2 regions of the Stenotrophomonas sp. AB1(2024) genome follow, and region 2 is predicted to be linked to the other one. Evidence: riboswitches for the same ligand, from Rfam matches in the RefSeq annotation. Region 2 holds a riboswitch; the other holds the start of a gene.
The links. A riboswitch is a leader RNA that binds a small molecule or an ion and turns the genes downstream of it on or off. The one in region 2 is predicted to bind glycine.

Region 1: linked by a shared signal. The riboswitch ahead of gcvP (aminomethyl-transferring glycine dehydrogenase) and the one ahead of WIX41_RS07035 (trimeric intracellular cation channel family protein) in region 2 are both predicted to bind glycine.

Annotation. Positions count from the first base shown of each region.
Region 1 covers NZ_JBBHKO020000001.1:3,140,353-3,154,953, forward strand. The annotation lists gene WIX41_RS14045 (AraC family transcriptional regulator) at 1-611, shown strand, start outside; gene WIX41_RS14050 (amino acid permease) at 697-2,091, shown strand; gene gcvP (aminomethyl-transferring glycine dehydrogenase) at 2,520-5,414, opposite strand; glycine riboswitch at 5,499-5,600, opposite strand; gene WIX41_RS14060 (multidrug effflux MFS transporter) at 5,884-7,107, shown strand; gene WIX41_RS14065 (hypothetical protein) at 7,157-7,543, shown strand; gene WIX41_RS14070 (M2 family metallopeptidase) at 7,722-9,698, opposite strand; gene WIX41_RS14075 (phosphoethanolamine transferase) at 9,775-11,427, opposite strand; gene WIX41_RS14080 (phosphatase PAP2 family protein) at 11,424-12,167, opposite strand; gene WIX41_RS14085 (ArnT family glycosyltransferase) at 12,278-13,990, opposite strand; gene WIX41_RS14090 (response regulator transcription factor) at 14,125-14,601, shown strand, end outside.
Region 2 covers NZ_JBBHKO020000001.1:1,483,936-1,498,536, reverse strand. The annotation lists gene WIX41_RS07085 (methyl-accepting chemotaxis protein) at 1-1,423, shown strand, start outside; gene WIX41_RS07080 (TlpA family protein disulfide reductase) at 1,474-2,028, opposite strand; gene WIX41_RS07075 (protein-disulfide reductase DsbD domain-containing protein) at 2,055-4,424, opposite strand; gene cutA (divalent-cation tolerance protein CutA) at 4,424-4,762, opposite strand; gene WIX41_RS07065 (endonuclease) at 4,879-6,663, opposite strand; gene WIX41_RS07060 (co-chaperone GroES) at 7,009-7,296, shown strand; gene groL (chaperonin GroEL) at 7,410-9,059, shown strand; gene WIX41_RS07050 (3-deoxy-7-phosphoheptulonate synthase) at 9,410-10,483, shown strand; gene WIX41_RS07045 (DUF1778 domain-containing protein) at 10,544-10,741, shown strand; gene WIX41_RS07040 (GNAT family N-acetyltransferase) at 10,746-11,231, shown strand; gene WIX41_RS07035 (trimeric intracellular cation channel family protein) at 11,256-11,873, opposite strand; glycine riboswitch at 11,962-12,052, opposite strand; glycine riboswitch at 12,073-12,155, opposite strand; gene WIX41_RS07030 (GIY-YIG nuclease family protein) at 12,200-12,460, shown strand; gene WIX41_RS07025 (hypothetical protein) at 12,515-12,832, shown strand; gene WIX41_RS07020 (NAD(P)/FAD-dependent oxidoreductase) at 12,882-14,171, opposite strand; gene WIX41_RS07015 (NYN domain-containing protein) at 14,340-14,601, shown strand, end outside.

The sequences.
Region 1 (14,601 bases), 1.7 Mb from region 2:
AGACCATGCTGCGGCGGCTGGGGCTGAAGTCGCGCAAAGAGGTGATCGGGCGCACCGCAGCCGAAATCTACCCGACCGGGCTGGGCGCGGACTACGCCACGCAGGATGCGCAGGTGCTGGCCGGCAAGGTGATCGAGAACCTGATGGAGCTGCACCTGTTTGCCAACCGCGAGCCGGGCTGGTGCCTGACCTGCAAGCGGCCGTTGCTGGTGGAAGGCCAGATCCGTGGCCTGATCGGCATCTCGCGCGATCTCGGCCAGAAAGACAGCCTGGGTACCCAGTACGAGCAGCTGCGGCTGGCACTGGCGCACCTGAACGCGCATTACGCCGAGAACGTGCGCATGCAGACTCTGCTGGACATCACCGGCTTTTCGCTCTCCAAGCTGGAGCGCACCTTCCGCAAAGTGTTCCAGATGACCCCGCAGCAGGTGCTGACCCGCCTGCGCATCCAGATGGCAGTGCATCTGCTGCATGGCAGCGACACCATCGCCAGCATCGGCCAGGCCTGCGGCTTCACCGACCAGAGCGCGTTCACCCGCAAGTTCAAGGCCGAAGTCGGGGTGTCGCCGCGGGCCTATCGCGCCCAAATCGCGGGGCGTGCCGAGCCCTGATTACAGGGGCAAGGGCGTTCGGCCTATCCCGTCCGCCGGCTGGACAAGGTATGGTGTCGCACCTGTTGCCCGCCATTCGATTCCGATGCCCGCATCCCAGACTCCGGCCTCTTCCGCAACCTCCCCCCATTCCCGCCTGGAGCACGCGCTCAAGCCCCGCCAGCTGATCATGATGGGGCTGGGCAGCGCGATCGGCGCCGGCCTGTTCCTGGGCTCCGGCGTGGGCGTGCAGACGGCAGGCCCGGCGGTATTGCTGTCCTACCTGGTGGCCGGCGCGCTGGTGATCATCGTGATGAATGCGCTGGGCGAAATGGCGGCAGCCAAGCCGACCAGCGGCGCGTTTTCGGTGTATGCCGCCGACGCCATGGGCGCCACCGCCGGAGCCACCGTCGGCTGGCTCTGGTGGGTGCAGCTGGTGATCGTGATCGCCGCCGAAGCGGTCGGTGCGGCCGGCCTGCTGGCCACGGTGTGGCCGGTGATTCCGGTACCGATGGCGGCCCTGGCCTTCATGCTGTTCTTCACCGCGATCAACCTGCTGGGGGTGAAGAACTTCGGCGAATTCGAGTTCTGGTTCGCCATCCTCAAGGTCGCCGCGATCATCGGCTTCATCCTGATCGGCGTGGCCCTGCTGATGGGCTGGCTGCCGGACGTGGCTTCGCCGGGCCTGAGCAACTTCACCGAACACGGTGGGTTTGCGCCCAAGGGCCTGGCCGGCATCGGCGCAGCGCTGCTGGTGGTGGTGTTTGCCTTCGGCGGCACCGAAATCGTGGCGGTGGCCGCGGCCGAAACCGAAGATCCCGAACGCAGCATCGCGCGCGCCATCCGTACCGTGGCCTGGCGCATCCTGGTGTTCTACATCGGTTCGCTGAGCGTGATCATCGCGGTGGTACCGTGGACCAGCGAAGGGCTGAAGTCGCCATTCGCCGCCGTGCTGCAGATGGCCAACATCCCGGGCGCAGCCACCGCCATCACGTTGATCGCGGTGATCGCGCTGTTGTCGGCGCTCAATGCCAACCTGTATGGCGCCTCGCGCATGATGTATTCGCTGGCGCGTCGCCAGGAGGCACCGGCGGTACTGGGCTGGACCGACCCGCGCCAGGTGCCGATCATTGCGGTGCTGGCCAGCGTGCTGTTCGGCTTCGCGGCCACGGTGATGGAGCTGGTGTTTCCGGGCAAGGTGTTGCCGGTGCTGCTGAACATCGTCGGCTCCACCTGCCTGCTGGTGTGGACCATGTCGCTGCTGTCGCAGCTGATCCTGCGCAATCGCGCCAACAAGACCGGCGCGCGCCTGCCGTTCCGCATGGCCGGCTACCCGTACCTGACCCTGTTCGGGCTGTGCGTGCTGGCGCTGATTTTCGGCCTGCTGCTGTCCGAAGCGGAAACCCGCATCCAGTTCCTGTCGATGGCTGCGCTGACCGCGATCATCGCCATCACCAGCGAAATCGCACGGCGCGTGCGGCGGAATCGCGCGGACTGCTGAAACGAGAGATGTGCGAACTTCTGCTTGAATGGGGCGCCGCCCCGCTGGCGCGTGATTGACGGAAACGGCTCTTGTTCTGATGCTGACCCGTTACGTAGCGGTCGGTGTAGAGCCACGCCCTGCGTGGCTACCGCGCGCAGCGCGGCACAAGCGTCCGAAGCCACATCAACGCGGCGCAACGCAACCGCCCGACGTGTGGAGCCGGCCGAAGACACGGGTCAGGGTTCATGACCCTGAAACGAAGAGCAGCCACGCTACCGAAGCATGTCCCGTGCCCTGCGGCCAGAAATGGGCGCGTGGCGATGCGTTCATCGAAATGGCGCACGCCGGTCATGGGGCGCGGCGTGGCTCTACGGATGCGATGCGAGCATTGCCAACAAAAACGGCCCGCTTGCGCGGGCCGTCTTCGTTTCAACCGGGCAGAAGGATCAGACCTCCACGCCCTCGTCTTCCTTGTACGCGTCCACTGGGATGCAGGCGCACATCACGTTCTTGTCGCCGTACACGTTGTCCACGCGTGCCACCGGCGGCCAGTACTTCTGCTGGCGCAGGCTGGCCAGCGGGAAGGCCGCCAGTTCGCGCGGGTAGGCATGCGACCACTCGCTGGCCGATACCGCCGTGGCGGTGTGCGGGGCGTGCTTGAGCGGGTTGTCTTCGCGGTCCAGGCGGCCGTCTTCGATCGCGGCGATCTCCTCGCGGATCTGGATCATCGCGTTGATGAAGCGGTCCAGCTCGTGCAGCGATTCGCTTTCGGTCGGCTCCACCATCAGCGTGCCGGCCACCGGGAAGCTCAGGGTCGGCGCATGGAAGCCGAAGTCGATCAGCCGCTTGGCCACGTCTTCAGCGCCCACGCCCGAGGTCTTCTCCAGCGGGCGCACGTCCAGGATGCACTCGTGCGCCACCAGCCCGTTGCGGCCGGTGTACAAGGTCTTGAAGTGCGGGGCCAGACGCTTGGCGATGTAGTTGGCGTTGAGCAGGGCCACCTGGGTGGCCTTGCGCAGGCCTTCGGTACCCATCAGCGTGATGTACATCCAGCTGATCGGCAGGATCGAGGCGCTGCCGAAGCTGGCCGCGCTGACCATGCCCACCGGGCCGTTGTCGCCCAGCTTGCCCGGCAGGAACGGGGCAAGGTGCGACTTGACCGCGCACGGGCCCACGCCGGGGCCGCCGCCGCCGTGCGGAATGCAGAAGGTCTTGTGCAGGTTCAGGTGCGACACGTCCGAGCCCCACTTGCCGGGCTTGGCCACGCCGACCAGGGCGTTCATGTTGGCGCCGTCGGTGTACACCTGGCCGCCATGCTTGTGGATGATCTCGCAGATCTCGACGACTTCTTCCTCGAACACGCCGTGCGTGGAGGGGTAGGTCATCATGATCGCGGCCAGGCGGTCGCTGTACTTCTCGGCGTTGATGCGGATGTCGTCCACGTCGACATTGCCGTTGCCGTCGGTCTTGGTCACCACCACCTTCATGCCGCACATCTGTGCGGAGGCCGGGTTGGTACCGTGCGCCGAATCGGGAATCAGGCAGACATCGCGATGGCCTTCGCCGCGCGAGCGGTGGTAGGCGCGGATCGCCAGCAGGCCGGCGTATTCGCCCTGCGCGCCGGAGTTCGGCTGCAGGCTCACCGCGTCGTAGCCGGTGCACTCGACCAGCATCGCTTCCAGCCCGTCGATCAGTTCCTTGTAGCCAAGTGCCTGGTCGGCCGGGGCCAGCGGGTGGATGTTGGCGAACTCCGGCCAGGTCACCGGGATCATCTCGGCAGTGGCGTTGAGCTTCATGGTGCAGCTGCCCAGCGGGATCATGGTGCGATCCATTGCCAGGTCCTTGTCGGCCAGCGAGCGCAGGTAACGCAGCAGCTCGTGTTCGCTGTGGTGGGTATTGAACACCGGGTGGGTCAGGAACGCGCTGGTGCGCACCAGGCCAGCCGGCAGGGCGTCGGCGGTGGCAGCGTCCAGCGCTTCCACATCCACGCTGGTACCAAACAGCTGACCCAGCGCGACGATGTCGGCGCGGGTGGTGGTCTCATCCAGGCTGATGCTGACCGCTTCGCTGTCGATCGCGCGCAGGTTGATGCGCGCGGCGGCGGCCTTGGCGTGGATCGCCTTGGCGTCGATGTCCTTGACGTGCAGGGTGTCGAAGAACTGCTCGCCGACGTTGATGCCGGCATTGCGCAGCGCCGCGGCCAGGATCGCGGCCAGGCGGTGGGTGCGGCGGGCGATGCGGGTCAGGCCATCCGGGCCGTGGTACACGGCATACATCGAGGCCATCACCGCCAGCAGCACCTGCGCGGTACAGATGTTGGAGGTGGCCTTCTCGCGGCGGATGTGCTGCTCGCGGGTCTGCAGGGTGAGGCGGTAGGCGGCGTTGCCCTGCGCGTCGACTGACACGCCGATCAGGCGGCCCGGCATCGAGCGCTTGTAGGCATCGCGGCAGGCCATGAAGGCCGCATGCGGGCCGCCAAAGCCGAACGGCACGCCGAAGCGCTGCGAGTTGCCCACCACGATGTCCGCACCCCATTCGCCGGGGGCGGCGATCAGGGTCAGCGCGAGCAGGTCGGTGGCTACGGCGACCAGGCCGCCGCGCGCGTGCACGGCATCGGCCAGTGCCTTGTAATCGCCGATATGGCCGAAGGTGTCCGGGTACTGCAGCAGCACGCCGTAGGCGTCCGCTTCCAGCGCTTCGGCCGGGGTGCCCACGCGCAGCACGATGCCCATCGGCTCGGCGCGGGTGCGCAGCAGTTCCAGCGTCTGCGGGTGCACGGCGTCGTGCACGAAGAAGGTGTCGGACTTGGACTTGGCCGAACGCTTGGCCAGGGTCATCGCTTCGGCGGCGGCGGTGGCTTCATCCAGCAGCGAGGCGTTGGCGATCTCCATGCCGGTCAGGTCGGCGCACAGGGTCTGGAAGTTGATCAGCGCTTCCATGCGGCCCTGCGAGATCTCGGCCTGGTACGGGGTGTAGGCGGTGTACCATGCCGGGTTTTCCAGCACGTTGCGCAGGATGACGTTCGGGGTGAGGGTGCCGTAGTAGCCCTGGCCGATGAAGGTGCGGAACACCTGGTTCCGGTCGGCGATGGTGCGGATCTTGGCCAGCGCTTCCACTTCGGTCAGCGAGCCGGGCAGCGCCAGCGCGGCAGGCGACTTGATCCCGGACGGCACGATGGCGTCGGTCAGTGCGTCCAGCGAGGCGTGGCCGACCACGTCGAGCATCTGCGCGATTTCGGCGTCGTTGGGGCCGATGTGGCGTTCGACGAACGCGTGGTGGTGTTCAAGCTCGCGCAGGGTAGGGGCGGCCGTTGAGGGGCGGGTCTGGGACATGGCTGGCATCCAAAAGAGTGGGCACGCACGTTCGGAAGCGCGGACGGGGCGTGTCGTGGGCGACAACGATCCACCGGACCCTGCGGTCTTCCTGGGTGCCCCTCTGTCCTTTTGCCTGAGAGTTTGGAAGCGCGCGGCTGCGTGCTTCGTGCCCCTTCGGCGCCGGCACTGGCCGGTCTCTCCAGAGTTTTGGTGCGGGTGGTATCGGGCCTGAGCGATTACGGGCGTTGCGCCTTCGGCAGCGGGGTGTCCGCTTCTCCCACCATGTAGCCCGGCAATTATAGCCCAGCGGCCTTGCTGGCAACGCCCGTCCGGCACATGAACAGGGGGCGCAGACCGGTCCGTAACCGACCGCCGGGCATGGTGCCAGGCAGGCGGACGGCCTATCATGGCCGGATCCTCGTATTCATCAGGCGCCACCGCAGGCTGCGGCCGGCGCCTTGCGTGCGTTCGCGCACGGCCGCTGACGGAAGACCCGATGACACCCGCCTCACCCTCCACCCGCCGCCTGGCCCTGCTGCTTGCCGGCCTGGCCATGTTCGGCCCGTTCTCGATCGACACCATCTTCCCTGCGTTCCTGCTGCTGGGCGAGCGCATGCAGGTCGACCAGGTGGCGGTGCAGCAGACGGTCAGCGTGTACCTGCTGTTCTACGGCCTGATGAGCCTGGCGCACGGCCCGCTGTCGGACGCGTTCGGTCGCCGCCGGGTGATCCTGGGCGGGCTGGTGCTGTTCATTGCGGCCTCGATCGGCTGTGCGTTGTCGCGCGACCTGACCACGCTGCTGGTGTTCCGCGCGCTGCAGGGCGTCACTGCCGGCGTGGGCGTGATCGTGGGCCGCGCAGTGATCCGCGATCTGTACCACGGCGCCGACGCGCAGCGGCTGATGAGCCAGGTGTCGATGATCTTCGGCATTGCCCCGGCCATCGCGCCGATCATCGGCGGTTGGATCCTGCTCGGCGGCGGTGACTGGCCGTTGATCTTCTGGTTCCTGGTGGTGTTTGCGCTGGTGTTGCTGGTGGCCACCGGCAAGTGGCTGCCGGAAACCCACCCGGTTGAAGCACGCACGCCGCTGTCCACCCGCGCGCTGCTGCGCAGCTACCTGCAGATGGGCACCAACCCGCGCCTGTTGCGCCTGGCTGCGGCCGGTGCGTTCAATTTCTCCGGCATTTTCCTGTACGTCGCCTCCGCACCGGTGTTCGTGATGCAGCACCTGCACCTGGACGAGGGCGGCTTTGCCTGGCTGTTCATTCCCACCATCGGCGGCATGACCATGGGTTCGTTCCTGTCCGGGCGCATGGCCGGGCGGATCACCGCAGCGCGGCAGGTGGGGATCGGTTTCAGCCTGTGCGCGGTGTCGGCGCTGGTCAACCTGGCCTACGTGCTGGCGGTGGGCCAGATCGCGCTGCCGTGGGCGGTGCTGCCGATCTTCATCGGCGGCGTGGGCATGGCGCTGATCTTCCCGATCCTGGCGCTGGCGGTGCTGGACATGTACCCGCACCAGCGCGGGCTGGCCTCGTCCATGCAGATGTTCATCCAGCTGATGATCAACACGGTGGTGGCCGGGGTGATTTCGCCGATGCTGAGCAGCACGCCGCTGCACCTGGCCCTGGGTTACGCCGGCTTCTTCGCCATCGGCGCCGCCTTCTGGTTCTGGGAGCGGCGCTGCGAACGCCGCCGCGAGACCGCCGCGGCCCTGGTTTGAGCCGGTGCGCTATCCTTTCCTCATCTGTTGAAGTCCGGAAGTCCCCCTGATGTCGACCACCTCCAAGCTGCGCCGTGACCTGCGCAAGCGCCGCGAAACCGAAGCGGCCAACCGTGAAAAGGCCAATGCGTCGCCGGTGGAGCCACATGCCGAACTGCGCGACCAGCAGCGCACGCTGCTGGCCGGCGTGGTGCGCCGCGATGGCGAATGGGTGCTGGGCATGGACGGCCGCATCGCCGGCCAGACCCCCAGCGCCGCGCGCGTGCTGGCGCTGATCATGCAGGCGGCCGAACTGCACGAACGCCAGGGCACCCCGGTGCGCCTGGTCTATTCGGATGCCCTGAAGGACGCCGCGCATGCCGAAGCCAAGGCCGACGGCAAGGATTTCGAGCAGTTCAAGACCGAACTTGCCGCGTCCCTGAAACCCAAATCCTGAGCCGCTACGTGGCATCCACGCAGGGCGTGGATCTACGACGGTCCCCGAATTGCATGCAATGACGTAGAGCCACGCCCTGCGTGGCTGCTCGTAGTGCATGCAATCACGTAGCGACACGCCGCGCGTGTCCCACGTAGACCCAAACAAAAAAGCCGGCCCAAGGGGCCGGCTTTTTGCCTTACGGAGCCTTCGGCGCTGCCGCCGCGGCTGGTGCCTGCCACCCGCACATCTGGCCCTGGTTCTGCTGCTTGAGCCAGTCGTTGACCGGGGTGAAGTACTCGATCATCGGGCCGGCATCGAGCTTGTCGCCCCCGGTGATTTCCTTCAACGTGGCCTGCCACGGCTGGCTGGCGCCCTTGCTCAGCATCGCCCAGAATTTCTGGCCGGCTTCCTTGTTGCCGTAGAAGCTGCACTGGTGCAGCGGGCCCTTGTAGCCGGCCGCATCGCACAGGCCCTTGTAGAACTGGAACTGCAGGATGCGGGCCAGGAAGTAGCGCGTATACGGGGTGTTGCCCGGCACGTGGTACTTCGCACCCGGATCGAAGAACGCTTCGCCGCGTGCCGACGCCGGGGCCACGCCCTGGTACTTGGCCTTCAGGTCCCACCACGCCTTGTTGTACTGGTCCGGGGTGATCGAGCCATCGAACACACCCCAGCGCCAGCGGTCGATCATCAGCCCGAACGGCAGGAACGACACGCCGCTGAGCGCCATGCGCATCTGTGCGTTGATGGTCGCTTCGCGGCTTTCCTGCGGCTTGTCGACCAGACCGATCGAGTTCAGGTACTGCGGGGTCATCGCCAGCACGATGGTGTCGCCGATCGCTTCGTGGAAGCCATCGTTGGCACCGCCCTGGAACAGCGGCGGCAGCGGGTTGTAGGCCAGGTCGTAATAGATGTGGCCCAGCTCGTGGTAGATCGTGGTGAAGTTTTCCTCGTTCGGCTTGATGCACATCTTGGTGCGCACATCGCCTTCCATGTTCATGTCCCACGCGCTGGCGTGGCAGACCACGTCGCGATCCAGCGGCTTGATGAACTGGGTCTTGTCCCAGTAAGACTTCGGCAGCGCCGGCATGCCCAGCGACACGTAGAAGTCCTGCGCGCGTTCGGTCATCTGCTTGGCGGTGCGCAGTTCGGCCTCACGCTGCGCCTTGTACAGCGCTTCGACGTTCGCGTTGCTGCTGCCGGCCTTGGCCAGCGCGCCGCTCAGGTTGGCCTGGTACTGTTTTTCCAGCGCAGCGGTGATGTCCAGGTTGCCCGCACCGGGGTACGGTTCGAGCTGGTCCCACAGGTTGGACCAGTCCTGCTGCCACATGTTGCCCAGCAGGTGCGCTGCGATCAGGCCGCCTTCGGTTTCGGCCTTGTCCTTGCCGTAGGTCGCGTCCAGCTTGGTGCGTGCGTAGCAGTGCAGCTGCTCGTACATCGGCTTGACCTGTTCCCACAGGCGGTCGGTTTCCGGACCGATCTGCTCGGCCGGCATGTCGTAGCCGCTGCGCCACATCTGGCCGGCGTCGGCGAAGCCCATTTCCTTGGCGCCTTCGTTGACCAGGCCGACGAAGCGCTGGTAATCGGCACGCATCGGCTTGGTGGTGGCGTGCCAGCCCTGCCAGGCGTCCAGCTGCTTGTCGTAGTCGCGGCTGCGCGCCAGCACCTGTTCCAGGTCGCCGAGCTGGCGGCAGGTAGCCGGGTTGGCCTCGTCGGTGCAGTACTTGCCCGAACCGTAGGCGCCTTCCATGCGGCTGGCGATGCGGGTCAGCTCGCCCAGCTTGGCCGGGTCGCGCGGCGCCGGCATGGCGGTCATCAGCTTGAGCAGGTGGATCTGGCGCCTGGTGTCCTCGCTCATCGGCTGGCCGTCGTACTTGCCGGCCTGGGCGATCCAGCCATTGAGGATGGTCAGCCAGCGTTCGTTGGCCTTGGCCGCCACGCGCTCGGAATCGTCATTGATGTAGGTCGAAGACAACCACTGCGCCGAGGTCATTTCCGGGTACAGGGCCTTGTACTCGGCATTGACGCGGGCGATGAACTGGTCCGCGGTTTCGGTCGGCGCGGCGGTGCCTGCGGCCGGTGCATCGGCCGGGGACGGTTCCTTCTGGCAGGCCGCCAGCGTCAGTGCAGCGGCACCGACAGCCAGGGCCAGCAGGAGCGGGCGGTGGTTCACGGGGACATCCTTGGGTGGTGACAGACCGGCGAAGGCTAGTGGGGCCGCCGCCGCACCGCAAGGGCCACAGGTCCCGTCAGCGCCCGCAGGCGGCGAACAGGTCGCGGTCGCGCTCGTACAGGGCGGTCTTCACCTGCATCAGGCCCAATACCGAGGGGAACAGGTTGTCGTGGTCGGTGTACTGGCTGGCGCGCTGCCGCACGCAGGCCAGGTCCAGGCCCCGGCTGGCGACAAAGCCCGGCGAGAACCACATCGTCATCGGTACCCGGGTTTGTTCCTGTGGGGCGATCGCGTAGGGCACCCCGTGCAGGTACAGGCCCTTTTCACCCAGCGATTCGCCATGGTCGGACAGGTAGATCATCGCCGTGTCGTAATCCTGCATGCCCTGCAGGGTGCCGATGGTGTGGGCCAGCAGCTGGTCGGTGTACAGCAGCGCGTTGTCGTAGCTGTTGGTGATTTCCTCGCGGCTGCATTTGCCCAGGTCCGGCGTATCGCAGGTCGGGGTGAAGCGGCGGAAGCGGGTGGGGTAGCGCTCGAAGTAGCTCGGGCCATGGTTGCCCAGCTGGTGCAGCACCACCACGCGGTCGCCGGGCTTGGCACGCACCTGTTCGGCGAGGTTGTCGATCAGGATCTCGTCCATGCAGCGCCCGTTCGCGCACAGGGTGGGGTGGGTGGCATCGTCCAGCGCCTGCATCGGCAACCCTTCGCACACCCCCTTGCAGCCGGACTGGTTGTCGCGCCACAAGGTGCCGATGCCGGCGTGGTCCAGTACATGCAGCAGCGACTGGTGCGCGCGGATCTTCTTCTCGTCATAGTCATGGCGGCCATAGGGCGAGAACAGGCAGGGCAACGACACTTCCGTGCTGGTGCCGCACGAATGCATGTCGGGGAAGTTGATGGCATTGGTCTGCGCCAGCTGCGGCGTGGTCTGCCGGGCGTAGCCGTTCAAGCCCCAATTCTGCGCGCGCGCGGTTTCGCCCATCACGATCACCAGCAGCCGCGGTTTGCTGTCGGCCGCGCGCGGCGTCACTTTGGCATCCAGCCCGATCGGCAGCTTGGGCGCGCGCTGGATCGGGTTGTCGCCACGCAGTGCCTTGGGCAGCCCCAGCAGGTAGTTGCCCGGCGTGGCCAAGTAACGTACTTCGCGCTGGTTGCGCATCAGCGCCGACATTTCCTGGAACGACAGCAGCGAGCCGCCCAGCGCGACCGCCGCCGACAGCAGCAGGAAACCGCCACGCCAGAGCAGGGCCTTGCCCCAGCTGCGGCGCACCAGCTGCACGCGCCACAGCACCCCCATCGGCAGCAACGCCAGCAGCACCAGCGGTGCGATCAGGCTGGGGGTGATCAGCTCGCGGCTTTCCTTGTGGTCGGTCGCCAGTACATTGCGCAGCATGTCCGCATCCAGGTAGATGTGGTAGCTGCCCATGTAGTGGGCGGCCATCGCCGTCCCCAGCAGCAGCACGCCGATCATCACCTTGGCGTTCCAGCGCCATACCAGCAGGCCCATCAGCAGGCTGTGCGCGCCGATCAGCAACAGCAGCAGCGACAGGGCCAAGCGCAGGCTGCCCGGGTGGGTGGCCATCGCGCTGTGCCAGAACAGGCCGTTGCAGGCCAGCGCGAAGAACACGCTGGTGAGGACGATGAGCGTTTCGGTAGACCAGGTCGGGCGCCATTGGAGCAGGGCGGTGAACGTGGTGAGGCGCGGGGTGCGCGAGGCGATGGCATTCATGCGCGGGTTCCTTCTGCGGCGATGCGCCGTACCAGCAGGAACAGCAACAGCGACACCGTCCAGCAGGTCGCCAGCGTCCACAGGTCATGCGACAGGAAATGCGCGCCGCGCAACTGCTGGGCAGCGCCGAACGCGCCGCCGGCAACCAGCCCGATCGCCAGGCCGCGCCAGCGCCACGCCGGTCGGACCAGCAATGCCATGAAGTACAGACTGACCCAGGCAAAACCGGCACTGGAGTGTCCGGCCGGGAAGCACGCGCCACGCGGCATGCCCTGCGGGCGCGTGGCGAACAGGCCCACGTACTCACGCAGGCCACCGTAGCGCGCCAGGTCCCACGGGCAATCCATGTTGGTGGCCGACTTCAGCAGCGACACCACGCCGGTACCCAGCGCAACGGCCAACACCAGATAGAGCAGGGGCCAGCGCCATGCGGCGGCGCGTTCATGCCGCCAGGCGTGGAAGCACAGCACGATGACCAGCAGCGTTGCCGCCGCGCTCAACCACTTGCCACCCTTGTGCACCAACTGGCTGGTGGTCCAGGCGTTCTGCAGCAGCCACTGGTGACCTTCCAGGCGGTACAACTGGTCGGCGAGCCATTGATCGCCACCGCCCGCCATCAGCAGCGTGCTGGCGGCCAGGACCGCCAGCAGCGGCCAGCCCAGGTGACGGCGCAGGAAGGTGGATGCGTGCACGGACGCGTTCGGTGCGGGGGAAACGAGCGCAGCGGGAGCGGGAAGCATCAAGGCAGGGCCGGCGGGGAAACCGGCGCCATGGTCGTCAGCGGTGTGTCGGAGCGCGGTCGGAGCGATGTTCCCCGCGCGTTAATCGCGCCGCGCCGTGCACCTGCGATTCAGTCGCCGTCGTCGACACCGGCTGCCGCATCCTGCGCCAGATCCGCGTGGCAGGCCGCATTCCACGCCGTGCCCGGCACCAGCCACCAGCGATTGCGGTTGGCACTGCCGATCATCACCGCCTGCGCGCGATCCACGCAGGGACTGATCGCCTGTTCCAGCACCAGCAGCCAGCGCGACTGCGGCGCTTGTGCGAGCCAGGGACCCGCGTCGTGCCACTGCTGGTCCCACGGTCGTTTGAAGCCGAAGTCGGTCACCGGCCGGTCGGCCTGCAGCAGGTTCTGCTCACGCCAGGCCAGTGCGCCCAGCTCGGCATCGGGCCCAATCCGCTCGCCCACCTGCTGCATCACCGCCGAGGCCGAGCTGTACGGACCCAGCGCCGGCATCAGGCCCCAGCCATGCAGGTTCCACAGCAGCAGGGCGGTCACCACCACCAGCGTGCCGGCGCGACGCTGGCGCAGCCAGGCGGCCAACAGCAGCACCACGACGCCGAAGCCGAGCAGCCATCCGCCCAGTACCGGCAACAGCGTCCCAGGCATTCCACGCCGGGCCAGCTGCGCATGCGCCCAGGCGCCATCGCTGAGCAGCTGCGCGCCGATCGCGGTGGCGGCCACGCCCAGCACCAGTACATAGGCCAGCAGCAGCCAACGCGTGCCGGCGCGGCGCAGCAGGCCGGGCAGCAACGGCGCGGCAGCCACGCACAGCGCCGGCAGCATCGGGAAAATGTAGACCTCGCGCTTGCCCGGGCTGGCACTGAAGAACACCAGCACCAGCAGCGCCCAGCCCAGCAGCAGCCACCAGCGCCCGTCGCCGCGGCGCAGGCGGCGCCACCACGCGGGCAGCAGGGCAGGCAGCAGCAGGCTGCCGGGCAACCACAACGTGGCCATGACCTGCAGGTAGTACCAGGCCGGCTGCACGTGGTGCCAGGCATTGGCGTAGCGGGTGCCGGTCTGCTTGAACAGCAGCTCGCGGGCGTAGGCCTGCAGCTCCGGTGTGGGATCGTTGAGCAGCGCGATGCCGAGCGGGCCCAGCCAGACCGCCGTGCCCAGCAGGAACGCCGGTAGCAGCCACAGCAATGCGCGTGCGCGGGGCAGACAGGGAGCGGGCCGGTTGCGCTGTTGCCAGCGCCACAACGCCCACGGCAGCAGCACCAGCAGCGGCAGGAAACCCACGCCCTTGGTGACGGTGCCGAGCCCGGCGGCAAAACCGGCCACCCACAGCATCCGCGTGTTGGGCCGTTCCAGCAGGTGGCGCAGCAGGGCCCACAACGACAGGGTGGTCAACGCCACCAGCACCATGTCGATCTGTGCGCGCTTGGCCATCAGGCCGAACTGCAGGCAACTGGACAACGCCAGCACTGCCCACCATGCGATGCGCCGGTTCCACAGGCGCCGGGCCAGGTCCCAGCTCAGCCATAGCGTGGCCAGCGCCGCCAGCAGCGAGGGCAGCAGGAAAGCCAGGCTCCAGTGGCCAATGACCTGGTAGGTTGCCGCCTGCATCCACATGAACACCGGCGGCTTCTCCGCGTACAGCTCGCTGCCCCGGTGTGGCAGCAGCCACTGACCGGTGTCCACCATGGCGCGTGCGGCCAGCACGAAACGGGGTTCGTCGGGCGGGGTGGGGGCGCGCAGGCCGATGCCGGCGGCCAGGGCCAGCAACAGGGCAAGGCAGGTCAACAGGCGCCAGGTGTGGCGTGGCAGGAGGGGCGACAAGGGCGACCGTTCATGGGGAAAGCGGGCACTGTCCTGCATGGCGTGTAAGAAAGGTGTCGAATCGGGTTGATTGCGACCGGATTCCGACATCCCTGGCGCTACCATGCCGGGTACCACCCCCGAGTTCCCCACGCATGCGGCTCCTGGTCATTGAAGACAACCGTCAACTGGTCGCCAACCTGTTCGAGTACTTCGAAGCGCGCGGCCACGTCCTCGACGTCGCCCCCGACGGCGTCACCGGCCTGCACCTGGCCGCGACCCAGAACTACGACGCACTGATCCTGGACTGGATGCTGCCGCGCATGGAAGGCCCGGACGTGCTGCGCCGCCTGCGTGTAGAACACGGCTCGGAAGTGCCGGTGATCATGCTCACCGCGCGCGACGAACTGCCCGACAAGATCGCCGGCTTCCGCGCCGGTGCCGATGACTACCTGACCAAGCCGTTCGCCCTGCCCGAGCTGGAAGTGCGGCTGGAGGCGCTGCGCGTGCGCGCGCAGGGCCGCAACCCGCGCAAGGTGCTGGAAGTGGCCGACCTCAGCCTGGACCTGGCCACCCTGGAAGCGCAGCGCGCCGGCCAGGCGCTGCACCTGTACCCGGCCTGCCGCAAGCTG
Region 2 (14,601 bases):
CGAAGCTGAACGGGCTGCCGCGCGCGACAACACGCGCGCCCGCCAAGCGCTGGACAGTGCGCAGACCGGGTTGATGGTGCTGGACCCGGACGGCCGCATCGGCTTCCTCAACCATGCTCTGTGCCAGGCACTGGCCTGCACGCCGGAGCATTGGCGTGGCCAGCCGGTGCAGATGCTGCACCCGGTGTTTGACAGCGCGGTGGCGCAGCTGCAGCGCGGCCACGGCAGTACCCACGAGATCGAGCAGGGCGGGATCCGTTACCAGCTGGCACTCAGCCCGATCCTCGACCACGACCAGCTCCTGGGCGCGGCGGTGGAATGGCGCAGCCGCGCGCTGGAAACTACGGTGGAAACCGAAGTGGCCGCGTTGGTGGACGCCGCTGCGCAGGGACAGTTGGATGCCCGCGTTGCCGTGAATGACAAACAGGGGTTCGTGCTGACCCTGGCGGTCAGCATCAACCGCCTGCTGGATACCTTCCAGGGCAATCTTGCCGGGCTGCAGTCGTTGCTGTCCGGCTTGGCTCACGGCGACCTGAGCATGCGCATGCAGGGCGAGTACCAGGGCGTGTTCGCGCAGATGCGTGACGACGCCAATGCCAGCGTAGGGCAGCTGACCAACATCGTGGCACGGATCCAACAGGCCACTGCGACCATCAATGGCGCGGCGGGCGAGATCGTGACGGGCAACCGCGACCTGGCCGAACGCACTGAACGCCAGGCGGCACACTTGGAGGAAACCGCGTCCTCCATGGAAGAGCTCACCGCCACCGTGCGCGAAAATGCGGAGTCTGCGCGGCAGGCCAACCAGCTGGCCGTCGACGCCGCCGCCATTGCGGGGCAGGGCGTTGACGCGGTGGCGCAAGTGGTGGCCACGATGCACGACATCGCCGCTTCGTCGCGACACATCGGCGACATCACCGGGGTAATCGATGGCATCGCGTTCCAGACCAACATCCTTGCGCTCAACGCGGCGGTGGAAGCGGCGCGGGCCGGCGAGAAGGGGCGCAGTTTCGCGGTGGTGGCGGGCGAAGTACGCCTGCTGGCCCAGCGCAGTGCAGACGCCGCGCGCGAGATCAAGCAGCTGATCGAGGCGTCGGTGGAGAAGGTCAGTGCCGGCACCCGCCAGGTGGACGAGGCCGGTGCCACCATGCGCTGCATCGTCGGCAGCGTCGAACAGGTCACCGCAATCACCGCCAGCATTTCCGCAGCTTCGCAGCAGCAGAGCGTGGGCATCGAGCAGGTGGGTGCGACCCTGCTGCAGATGGACGGCAGCACGCAGCAGAGCGCGGCGATGATGGAGCAGGCCTCGGCGTCCGCGCAGGCAATGCAGCGCCAGGCTGCACTGTTGTCCGAGGCGGTTGCGGCCTTCGTGCTGGCGCCGTCCAACATGTTAGGCCCGGTACGCCGTCCCGTCGTTGCGTGAGGAGGTCGTGATTGCGGCGTCCACGGGCCCGGCAGAGCGCCGGCCCCGGGTTACCTGCGACGGTTCTTCGCCTGACTACCCAACCACCGTTCGATTTCTCCGTCAGCGAACGGCCCCAGCTTCTGTTTGATGATCTTCCCGTCCGCATCCACGAGCACCGTGTACGGCAACAACCCCTGCGCGTTACCCAACCGCACGCTGGCGTCATCTGGCGCAGGCTGTTCGATCACGATCGGATACTTCACCGGCACGCGATCAAGGAAGTCGCGTACGCCGTCCGGCGTATCGATGGCCAGCCCCACCACCCGCACGCCATCAGGCGGCTGCGCAGCGGCGAACGCAGCCAGCATCGGCATCTCTTCCACGCACGGGCCGCACCAGCTGGCCCACACGTTGATCAGCAGCGGGCGGCCACGGAAGGCGGCGAAGTCCACCGGGGTGCCATCCACGTCCGGCAGGACGATCGCCGGCATCGCATCGCCCGGTTTGGCGGGTAGGGCCGCAGAACGATCGACGGCGGGGAACCGTGTTTCCTGTGGCGTACGCGCGACGTAGTACACGCCCGTCCCCAATCCCAGCACTGCGGCAACCGCCGCCACCGCCATCAACGATGTGCGGGGCGGCGGCGTGCTCATCGCGCGGTGCGCAGCAGCGCTTCTTCGACCAACGCCTGGGTCAGTACGGTGGGCAGCACGGTCGGCGGGGCGCCGGGGCCATACACCACGTACAGCGGCACGCCGACCGCCTTGTGCTCATCCAGGAACGCGGTGATTTCCGGATCCACGTTGGTGTAATCGCCGCGCATGTATACCGCGTTGGTGCGGCGCAGGGTTTCTTCGAAGCCGTGGGTGCCCAGTACCGTGCGTTCATTGGCCTTGCAGGTCACGCACCAGTCGGCGGTCATGTTGACGAACACCACGCGGTTGTCCTGGCGCAGCCGGTCGAGCATCTGCGGCGAATAGGCCACCACGTTGTCGGCGGCGGCCAGCGCGGCCTTGGCCGGTGCGTCGATGCGGGTCACGCCCCACACCGGCACCAGGGCGCCCAGCAGCAGCACCAGCGCCAGCGCGGCGCCGACCCGGTGGCTGCGCCAGCGGCTGCGTTCGAACCACCACAGCGCCAGGCCCAGCACCACCAGCCCGGCCAGCACCAGCGCCATCGCATCCACGCCGCGCTGCTTGCCCAGCACCCACAGCAGCCACAGCGCGGTGGCATACATCGGGAAGGCCAGCACCTGCTTCAGGGTTTCCATCCATGCGCCCGGGCGCGGCAGGCGCTTGGCCAGCGAGGGCACGAAGCCGATCAGCAGGAACGGCAGCGCCAGGCCCAGGCCCAGCACCAGGAATACCAGCATCGCCGGTACGGCCGGTGCGGTGAACGCATAGGCCAGCGGCGCGCCCATGAACGGTGCCACGCACGGGCTGGCCACCACGCAGGCCAGCACGCCGGTGAAGAAATCGCCCATGGGACCGCTGCGCGAGGCCAGCGACTGGCCCACGCCGCCCAGGCTGCCACCCAGGGTGAACACCCCGGACAGACTCAGGCCCACGGTGAACATCAGGTAGACCAGCGCGGCAATGAACCACGGGTGCTGCAGCTGGAAGCCCCAGCCTGCTGCCTGGCCGGCGGCACGCAGCGCCAGCACCAGCGCGCCGATCGTGGCGAACGCCACCAGCACGCCGGCCGTGTACCAGAGCGCATGGCTGCGCGCGCGCTGGCGGCTTTCGCCGCTCTGTGCCACGCCCAGCACCTTCAGCGACAGGATCGGCAGCACGCATGGCATCAGGTTGAGGATCAGGCCACCGGCCAGGGCCAACAGCAATGCGGTGATGAGGGTGATGGGCGTTGCACTGCCGGTGTTGCCCGGCGGACGGGTACGCTGCGCGTTGTCGGCGCTGGCGTCGGGCGTGCCCGCAGCAGCTGTGTCCAAGGCCGGTTCGTTCGGGCGGATCAGCATCGGCTGGGTGGCAATGCCGGTGGCCTCGCGCGCCTGCGCGCGCTTGTCGCGGGTTGCCAGCGGCACAATCACTTCGCTGCGGGGCGCCTGTTCATCGGCGCTGGCGTTGATCTTGCCGGCCGGCAGCGCCAGCTGCACCCGCCGGGTCATCGGCGGGTAGCAGATGCCATCGGTCTGGCAGCCCTGGAAGGTGATCACCAGGGTGGCTTCGGCCGCATCGGCAACGCTGCGGCGCAGCGGCAGCTTTACATCCACCTGGTCGAAGTACACCGACACATCGCCGAAGTGTTCGTCGCGGTGCGACTTGGCGGCCGGCCACAGCGGCTTGTCCGCGCGGATGCCGGGGGCGCCCTCCAGCTTCAGCGACGTGCGGTCGCGGTACAGGTAGTAGCCCGGTGCGGGGCTGAAGCGCAGCAGCACGGTATTGCCATCGCCGACGATGGCTTCGAAGCCGAATGCGCGTTCGGACGGCAGCGGCAGCGACGGGATGTTGGCCGCGCCGGGCAGGCGCAGACCGCCGCCGGCGTCACTCCCGGCCAGCGGGTTGTTGAAGGGCGACGCCGCGGCGCCGCCGAAGGCCGGGGCCACGGCGCTGTCGGTGCGCGCGCTGCCGCCCGGCAGCTTGACCTGCACGCTGCGCTTCTGTGGCGGGTAGCACACGCCGGCATCGGCGCAGCCCTGGTAACGCACTTCGAGCGTGACCGTATCGGTACCGTCGGCCGCCTTGCCGGGCAGTACTGCGGTCAGCCGCTCGCGGTAGGTTTCCACCTCGCCGAAGAAGTCGTCGTGGTGCTTCTTTCCGGCGGGCATCTGCAGCGCTTCGGCAGTGAAGCCGGCGTCGCTCTTGACCGTGGTGCGGTGCCGGTAGAGGTAATAGCCGGGCGCGATCTTCCAGCTCACCTCGATGTGGTCGCGGTCGCGCGCCTGTGCGCTCAGCCCGAAGGCTTCATCCACCGGCAGCAGGTCCTTTTCGCTGACGGCCAGCGCCGGCAGGGACACCACGAACAGCGCACACAGCGCGGCAATACGACGAAACAGCGTCATCAATCAGTTTCCTCTCGGGTCTGTGCCCGAATCCAATCCAGATACGCCGGCAGGCCGGCGCGGGTTTCGACCGCGATGCACTCGGGAAGTTCATACGGGTGCAGTACCTGCACGCGCGCGATGGCCGCCTCCAGGCGGCTGCTGGTGGTCTTGATCAGCAGTTGGATCTCATGGTCCTCGGTGACCTCGCCGTGCCAGCGGTAGGTCGAGTGCGCCCCGTCCAGCCGGGTGACGCAGGCGGCCAGGCGTTCTTCCACCAGCGCCTGCGCCAGCCGCGCGGCGGTGGCCGCATCGGGGCAGGTGGTCAGAAGAATGAATACGGGATCGGGGGTCGACATGACCCCCGATTGTAATGGGTACGCGCCATCGCATACGCGCTGCCGCCCCCTGACTCAGGGGGCTCTCCTCCAGACCCTTCCGGGGCGCCGGCGCTGGCCGGCAACCCCGGGATGCCTCACTCAGCCAATTCGCAGGTAGCCGGCTGCGCCGACGTGAACAGGGCAGGGGTGCCCCACTCCGGGTGGTCGATGAACGGGTTGCGGTTGCCCTGGAAGCTGTAGATCACTTCATTGCGGGCCCGTTCGGCCGCATCCGGCGGGTCGGACAGGTGCCAGTCGATCAGGGTCGAGAGCAGGCCCATGTACGCTGGCGAGGCCGAGGTCTTGACGATTCTGCTGCGGTCGTCGGTCAGCTCCAGGTCCGGCTCGGACTGGCCGGTGGCCGCGTCCTTGCCGCCCTCATAACGGATGGCCATGTACATCACCGCGCGGGCCATATCGCCCTTGCGGTGGCCCCACACCTCGAAGGTGCCGGCGTTGCCGTCCGGGCTACGCACCCAGTTGGAGTTGCCCGGGTAGCCGCCGGTGCCGCCGCCGGTGCCGTTGTTGGCCTCGGTGGCGCGCTCGCCGCAGTTGCTGTCGCACTTGGCGAATGGCTTGTTGCCGCGGTCCGCGTTCCACTGCGCATCGGTCAGGTACAGCATGTGGGTATCGGTATAGGGCGCATACGGCAGGCCCTTGTCGCCGGTGGTGCTGGCAAAGCCCAGCGAGTTGGGCCAGGTGTGCTCGCGGTTGTAGGTCAGGCCGCTGCCGGTGCCCGCCCGGTCGCTGACCTTGGTGTAGCTGCGGTTGCGGTAGGCGTCCAGGATCCGACCGCTGTTGCTGGGGTCCTCATCGGCGATTTCCAGGATGGTCCAGGTGCTGGTGCCCGAGCCGCTGTACGGGTAGGAGGTGTGGCCCTTGATGGTGGCGTGCAGCGAGCAGCGCAGCTGGCTGGGGCTGGAGGTATTGACCTTCGAGTAGTAGCTGCCCGGATCCGGATCGGGGCCCGGATCGGTGCCGCCGCTGGCCACGGTGAAGGCGATGCGGGTATCGGCGGCCGGGCGTGCGCCCTGCGCGTCCTTGATGCGCGTGGCGCGGATGTCGAAGCGGCAGGCTTCGCCGGCCACCAGCGCGGTGTTGGTGGACAGGGTGAAGCGGGTGCCGCTGCTGGCATGGGTCAGCGGCACCGTGCCGGACTGGCCGCAGCTGAGAGTGAACGCACCGGCGGTGACGGTGACGCTTTCACTGAAGGTCACGGTGAGGTCGGCGGCGGCCGGGAAGCTGGTCGCGCCCTGCTCAGGGGTGGTGGTGCTGACCGAAGGCGGGGTGTTGGGACCGGTGCTGCCACCGCCGCTGAAGGTCTGGCCGTTGTTGCAGGCGCCGAAGGTCTGCGCGGCCGACTCTGCCCAGGTGAAGTGGGCGTACTGGCTGCCGCTGCCGGTGAGCTGCAGCGAGGTGCCCGGCGCGGTGCTGTTGCTCTCGCTGACCGGGATGTTCTGGCTGGTCAGCCCGGCGGCCGGACCGCCCGAAGCGGTCATGGTGCCTTCGTAACTGATGAACTGGACCACCTTGCCGGTGGCGTCCACCAGCGCGATGCCGTCGTTGGCACCGTTCTGCAGGCCGTTGGTGGGGTAGGTGACCGTGGCGACGCTGGCCTTGCCGCAGCTGGCGGCCGTGCCGGCTGGCACCGGGTTGTTGGCATAGACCGTGGCCGCCGACGGGGTACTGCCGTTGTACAGGTACAACCGGTAGCTGCTGAGGTCCTCGCCGCCGGTGGCGACCACTTCGATGGCTTCGCCGACATCCCCGGCCGGGGTGCTGTCGTCATAGTGCAGTTCATTGATGAATACGTCCGCCTGGGCGGTTCCAGCGGCCAGCGCCAACAGGCACCCCAGGGACAGCGGTGTGAGCAACCTCATCTACGTCTCCTTGTGATTGGGTTTTGCCGACCGAATCTAGCTAATCCATATGACATATCTATCGATATGTCGCATTCGGCACTCCGCATTGAGACGTGCATCAATAATTGGTGCCCCGATTTCCCCGACGGGTAGGTACCCACCGTGGGTGGGTACGCGGGGACAGGGACGCGCCGGATCGTGGGGGAAATTTTCCTGCCGGCCCCTTGAAAGCCCCCGGACCAGCACCATCTCTGCCCTGTCCCGCACTGGCGGGTTTTTTCACGAGCGGTGCTGGCAGTCACCTGGGGTGAGTGCTAAGATCGTCGGACTTTTTCAAATCAATCAACAACTTAAGAGGCACGCATGAACATCAAGCCGCTTCACGACCGCGTTGTGGTCAAGCCGATCGAAGCCGACGAAGTCTCCGCCGGCGGTATCGTGATCCCGGACTCGGCCAAGGAAAAGTCGACCAAGGGTGAAGTCGTGGCCGTGGGCCCGGGCAAGCCGCTGGACAACGGCAGCGTGCGCGCGCCGTCGGTCAAGGTCGGTGACAAGGTGATCTACGGCCAGTACGCCGGCAGCACCTACAAGAGCGAAGGCGTGGAATACAAGGTCCTGCGCGAAGACGACATCCTCGCCGTCATCGGCTGATTCCGCCTCGCGGGGCGTTGCCCCGCTGCTGACCCGTAGAGCGGGGCTCTGCCCCGCTGCCCAGATCAATGTCGCCGGGCAAGCCCCGGCCATCACACAAAAAGGTAATCGCAATGGCTGCCAAGGAAATTCGTTTCGGTGAAGACGCCCGTTCGCGCATGGTGCGCGGCGTCAACGTTCTTGCCAATGCCGTCAAGGCCACCCTGGGCCCGAAGGGCCGCAACGTCGTGCTCGAAAAGAGCTTCGGCGCCCCGACCATCACCAAGGACGGCGTGTCCGTTGCCAAGGAAATCGAACTGGCTGACAAGTTCGAGAACATGGGCGCGCAGATGGTGAAGGAAGTCGCCTCGCGTACCAACGACGACGCCGGCGATGGCACCACCACCGCCACCGTGCTCGCCCAGGCCCTGATCCGCGAAGGCGCCAAGGCCGTGGCCGCCGGCATGAACCCGATGGACCTCAAGCGCGGCATCGACAAGGCCGTGGTGGCCGCCGTCGCCGAGCTGAAGAACATCTCCAAGCCCACCGCTGACGACAAGGCGATTGCCCAGGTCGGCACGATCTCGGCCAACTCGGACGAGTCGATCGGCAACATCATCGCCGAAGCGATGCGTGAAGTCGGCAAGGAAGGCGTGATCACCGTTGAAGAAGGCTCGGGTCTCGAAAACGAGCTGGACGTGGTCAAGGGCATGCAGTTCGACCGCGGCTACCTGTCCCCGTACTTCATCAACAACCAGCAGGCGCAGACCGCCGACCTGGACGACCCGTTCATCCTGCTGCACGACAAGAAGATCTCCAACGTGCGCGACCTGCTGCCGGTGCTGGAAGGCGTCGCCAAGGCCGGCAAGCCGCTGCTGATCGTTGCTGAAGAAGTCGAAGGCGAAGCGCTGGCGACCCTGGTGGTCAACACCATCCGTGGCATCGTCAAGGTCGTGGCCGTCAAGGCACCGGGCTTCGGCGACCGCCGCAAGGCGATGCTGGAAGACATGGCCGTGCTGACCGGCGGCACCGTGATCTCCGAAGAGATCGGCCTGTCGCTGGAGAAGGCGACCATCGCCGACCTGGGCCGCGCCAAGAAGGTGCAGGTTTCCAAGGAAAACACCACGATCATCGACGGCCAGGGCGACAAGGCTGCCGTGGAATCGCGCGTGGCCCGCATCAAGACCCAGATCGAAGACACCTCGTCGGATTACGATCGTGAGAAGCTGCAGGAACGCGTGGCCAAGCTGGCCGGCGGTGTTGCGGTGATCAAGGTGGGTGCGTCGACCGAAATCGAAATGAAGGAAAAGAAGGACCGCGTCGACGACGCCCTGCACGCTACCCGTGCAGCGGTCGAAGAAGGCGTGGTGCCGGGCGGCGGTGTTGCCCTGGTGCGTGCGGTCACCGCGCTGGCTGGCCTGAAGGGTGCCAACGAAGACCAGAACCACGGCATCCAGATCGCCCTGCGCGCGATGGAAGCCCCGCTGCGTGAAATCGTCGCCAACGCCGGCGAAGAGCCGTCCGTGATCGTCAACAAGGTCAAGGAAGGCACCGGCAGCTACGGCTACAACGCTGCCAACGGCGAATTCGGCGACATGCTGGCCTTTGGCATCCTGGACCCGACCAAGGTGACCCGTTCTGCCCTGCAGAACGCCGCCTCGATCGCCGGCCTGATGATCACCACCGAAGCCATGGTTGCCGAAGCGCCGAAGAAGGACGACGGCGCCGGCGCAGCAGGCGGCGGTATGGGCGGCATGGGTGGCATGGGCGGCATGGATTTCTGATGTCGGCGCCGGCCACCGGCCGGCAGACATCGGTCCGGTAGGTGCACCACAGGAACCCCGCCGAAAGGCGGGGTTCTTTTTTTTGTATTGCATGGCAGGAGCTGAACCTGCATCCGCAGTTGCGAATGAAACAGTTGGCAGCCCCAAACCCCTGTGATATCAATACTCCCCAATGAACGCACGCCACGCCAATTCCTACTTTTGGTATTACTTTCCGAAGCCACCGGCGGAGGAAGGCATGCGCTCACCCTGAAGAAAGCTTCAGACGCATTCCCGAAAGCCGCCAGCGCACCTGGCGGCTTTTTTGTTGCCGCCGCGCTGGGGACCCCTACCTTCCAGGAGACACCCCCATGCCCCCCCATACCGACGACCTGCGCATCCGCAAGATCGAACCGTTGACCCCGCCGGCACAGCTGCTGTCGATGCTGCCCTGCGACGACGAAGCCTCATCCACGGTCAGTTCCTCGCGTGCAGCACTGCACGAGATCCTGCACGGCCGCGACGACCGCCTGGCGGTGGTGATCGGCCCGTGCTCGATCCACGATCCGGTGGCCGCGATCGAATACGCCCAGCGCCTCAAGCCGCTGCGCGATGCCTACGCTGGTGAGCTGGAAATCGTCATGCGCGTGTACTTCGAAAAGCCGCGTACCACCGTGGGCTGGAAAGGCCTGATCAACGACCCGGACCTGGATGGCAGCTTCCAGATCAACAAGGGCCTGCGCGTTGCCCGCGGCCTGCTGCGCGACATCAACAAGCTGGGCCTGCCTGCCGGCGTTGAATTCCTCGATGTGATCTCGCCGCAGTACATCGCCGACCTGGTGGCCTGGGGCGCGATCGGTGCGCGTACCACTGAAAGCCAGGTGCATCGCGAGCTGGCGTCGGGGCTGTCGTGCCCGGTCGGCTTCAAGAACGGTACCGACGGCAACATCAAGATCGCCGCCGATGCGGTGGGCGCGGCGTCCAACCCACATCATTTCCTGTCGGTGACCAAGCAGGGCGACACGGCCATTGTTGCCACGGCCGGCAACCCGGATTGCCACGTGATCCTGCGTGGCGGCAAGGTGCCCAACTTCGATGCGGCCAGCGTGGACGCGGCCAGCCAGACCCTGGTCAAGGCGCAGCTGCCGGCACGGCTGATGATCGATGCCAGCCATGCCAACAGCAGCAAGAATCCAGAGAACCAGCCGAAGGTGATTGCCGACATCAATGCGCAGCTGGCCGCAGGCGAAGAGCGCATCGTCGGGGTGATGGTGGAGAGCCACCTGGTGGCTGGTCGCCAGGATCTGGTGGAGGGCCAGCCGCTGATCTACGGCCAGAGCATCACCGACGGGTGCATCGGCTGGGACAGTTCGCTGGCTGTGCTCGAATCGCTGGCCGAAGCCGTGCGTGCGCGGCGCGCGCGGCGTCTGTCCGAGGCGGCTTGACCCCGTAGGGAGCCGGCCGCCGGCCGGCTCCACGAAAGATCAGCTCTACCGGGAGGTGGTGTGAATCGCACCGAGTTCATCCTGGACGCCGCATGCGACAGGGCACGCGAGGTGCTGGCCGACCAGATGCAGTTCACGTTGAACGCTGAACAGCTGCAGCGCTTCAACGCGCTGCTGGACGCGCTGCTGGACGCGCCGCTGGAAGACAACCCGGCGCTGCGCCGGTTGCTGAGCACGCCAGCGCCTTGGGAACGGTGAGCCCTTGTGGCTCTCCGCTCCAACGCCGCTGCATGCCGGCCATCTGCTGGATGACTTCCGCTGCAGCACCCCAGCCCTGGCGAAATGGCTGCTTGAACGCGCACGCCAGAACCAGGCATCCGGCGCATCACGATGCTTCGTCGCCTGCGATGAGCAGCATCGCGTTGTCGGCTACTGCGCGCTCTCAGTCGGTTCGATGGTGCATGAAGCCGTTCCCGGACGAATCCGCCGCAACATGCCCGATCCCATCCCGGTCATCGTGTTGGGGCGGCTGGCGGTACATGCGGACAGGGCTGGGCAAGGCATTGGCCAGGGCTTGTTGAAGGATGCCGTGCTACGTGCGCTGCAGGCGTGCGGCCAGGTCGGAGCCCGTGCGTTGCTCTGCCATGCCCTCGATGAGCCCGCCAAGGCGTTCTATCTCAAGCACGGTTTCATCGCTTCACCGATTCAGCCTCTCACGCTGATGCTGCCCCTCACTCACCGAAGGTAGGTACCGACCGTTGGTCGGTACGCGCTAATGCACCTCGTCGCGGTACACGAACTTCGGCATCTCCCACTTGAAGTGGATGGCCAGCAGGCGGAACGCGAAGCCGCCGCCCAGGCACCACAGGGTGGCGGCATTGAGCGATATGCCCAGTTCGAGCAGGCCCAGCCACGCGGCGCCGGTGAGCAGGGTGATCACCGCGTACAGTTCCTTCTGGAAGATCAGTGGCACTTCATTGCACAGCACATCGCGCAGCACGCCGCCGAAGGCGCCGGTGAGCATGCCGGCGATCAGCACGATCGGCACCGCGTGGCCGCCGTCGCGCGCCACCGCACAGCCGATCAGCGTGAAGCAGATCAGCCCCAGGCCATCGAGCACCAGGAAGGTACGGCGGAAGTGGTGCATCCAGCGCGCCACCCAGGTGGCGATCAGCGCCGCGCAGATGGTGAAGCCCAGGTATTCCGGATGCTTCACCCAGCCCAGCGGGTAGTGGCCCAGCACGATGTCGCGCAGCGAGCCACCGCCGAGGGCGGTGACGCAGGCGATGATGACCACGCCGAACAGGTCCATCCGCCGCCGCCCGGCAGACAGCGCGCCGGTCATGGCTTCGGCGGAAATGGCGATGAGGTAGATCAGGGACAGCAACATGCGACGGCTCCGGGTGGGGCGGGCAGGGCGGAAGCGCGCACGCACCACGCCAGCGCCGCAGCACTGTCGTGGGGTGGGGTTCCGTTGCCGCTCCCGCTGTCCTTTTGCCTGAGAGTTCAGTGGCCAGGCCACGTGCCCCTTCGGCGGGTCATTGAAGACCTCTCTCCAGATCGGCGTGTTGGATGCATGGTTGGTGGCCTATCGAGCCACCGGCCTGAGCGATTATGGGAGCCTGCGCCTTCGGCGGGCGCCAGCGCGGCGCCTCTCTCCTGCATCCGGAGTGGATTCTAACAGCCAGCGCCCCCGCGCCGGTGGATAATCCTGGTATGCCCGCTGAACCTGCCCCCTGGTTTGTATACCTGCTGGAATGCCGCAACGGCACGTATTACGCCGGCATCAGCAACGACGTGGACGCCCGCTTCCAGGCCCACCTGTGCGGCAAAGGGGCGCGCTACACCCGCGCCAACCCGCCGGTGAGGGTGCTGGCCATGCGCGCCTACCCCGACCGGTCGGCGGCATCGAAGGCCGAATGCGAGCTCAAGCGTCAGCCACGTGCACGCAAGCTGGCATGGCTGCAGCAACCGTAGCGCCGGACCCTGCCCGGCACTGTATGGTGTGATTTCCACCGCCCGGCCCCTGCAATGACCGATATCGACCCACGCAAGGCGCACAGCATGATCGGCAAGACCGTTCTTGCCGGCATCACCTACCTGGACGCCGACGGCAACGCGCTGGAACACCGGCAGCTGGCAGGCGAGGTACTGCGTATCAATGACGAGGAGGGCGTGGTGCTGGCCAGCGCGCTGGACGGCCAGGAAGTGTTCCTGCCGCCCACGCTGGACCACTACACGCCAGCGGCGCCGGGCGACTACACGCTGCGCTCAATGGCGCTGACCATCACCGACCCGGACTACCTGTGCACCTGGGATGTGCGTCTGGCTCCCGGCAACGACCCGTGACCGGATGACCGGATGACCGGTGGAACGACGCCCTGCGTCGCTGCCCCCGTCAGTGCCCTGGAGCCCCGGGTCGCCGGTCGTCCTGGTCATCACCAAAGATGATCCGCGCGCTGCGCTGGCCGCTCCAGTACGCCACGGCCCAGTTGAGCAGTACCACGATGCGGTTGCGGAACCCGATCAGGAAGAACACGTGCGCGGCCAGCCAGAACCACCAGGCCAGCACGCCCGACAGCTGCAACCGGCCCAGGTGGACGATGGCCGCCATGCGCCCGATCGTGGCCAGGTTGCCGAAGTCCTGGTACTTGAACGGCCCCGGTGCCGGCTTGCCGTCCAGCCGCGCGCGGATGATCGTGGCCACATGCTTGCCCATCTGCTTGGCGGCGGGCGCAACGCCCGGTACCGGGCGGCCATCGGCCCGCTGCAGCGCGGCCAGGTCGCCAGCGACGAAGATCTCCGGGTGCCCGGCCAGGGTGAGATCGGGCTGCACCGGCACGCGCCCGGCGCGGTCCAGTGGCACCTCCAGCGTACGCGCCAGCGGCGAGGCGGCCACGCCGGCGGCCCACACCACCGTGCGCGCGGGAACGAACTGCCCGCCCAGCTGGAAGCCCTCGCCGTTGATGTTGCTCACCGCTGTGCCAGTCAGCACTTCCACGCCCAGCTTCTCCAACTGGCGCCGCGCCTTCAGCGACAGCACCTCGGGGAAACTGGACAGCACGCGCGGGCCGGCTTCGACCAGCCGCACCTTGGCGCTGGCAGGATCGATGTGGCGGAACTCGTTGCGCAGGGTATGCCGCGCAATCTCGGCCAACGTGCCGGCCAGTTCCACCCCGGTGGGGCCGCCGCCGACCACCGCGAAGCTGAGCCACGCCGCCTTGCGCGCCGGATCGGGCTCGGCCTCGGCGCGTTCGAACGCCAGCAGCAGCTTGCGGCGCAGCGCGATGGCATCGTCCAGGGTCTTCAGGCCCGGGGCATCGGCGGCCCACTGGTCATGCCCAAAGTAGGCGTGGGTGGCGCCGGTGCACAGCATGAGGGTGTCGTAGCCCAGCTGGCTGCCATCGGCCAGGGTGATCTGGCGGCTGTCCTTGTCGATGGAGGTCACCTCACCCAGCCGCACTTCCACGTTGTGCTGGTCGCCGAGGATGTGGCGCAGCGGCGCGGCGATGTCGGGCGCGGACAGGCCGGCAGTGGCGACCTGGTACAGCAGGGGCTGGAACAGATGGTGGTTGCGACGGTCCACCAGGGTGATGCGGAGGCGCGCGCTGGCCAGCGCGCGGGTGGCCCAGAGGCCGGCGAAGCCGCCACCGATGATGACCAGGTGGGGCAGGGAATCGCGGGTCATGCAATGACTCCTTGGCGGGGGCCGGCCTTCCGACCCCATGGGAACATGGTCGAAGCGAAGCGACACATGGTCGCATGTGACGCGCGATATTCACGTGGATGACAGATACTGGGTTCAGCAGCCGTCGCGCCTGCCGGCGGCCGATCCGTTCCTTGCCTGGAGGTTGAGATGACCGAACCGGAAAAGCGCATCGCCCTGCTGATCGATGCCGACAACGCACCGTCTTCGAAAATCGACGTGGTGCTGGCCGAGGTGGCGCGCTACGGCGTGGCCAACGTGCGCCGCGCCTATGGCAACTGGAAGAGTCCACGGTTGAAGGGCTGGGAGGGCGTGCTGCATGAGTACGCGATCCGGCCCATCCAGCAGTTCGCCTACAGCCGCGGCAAGAACGCCTCGGACATGGCGATGGTGATCGATGCGATGGACATGC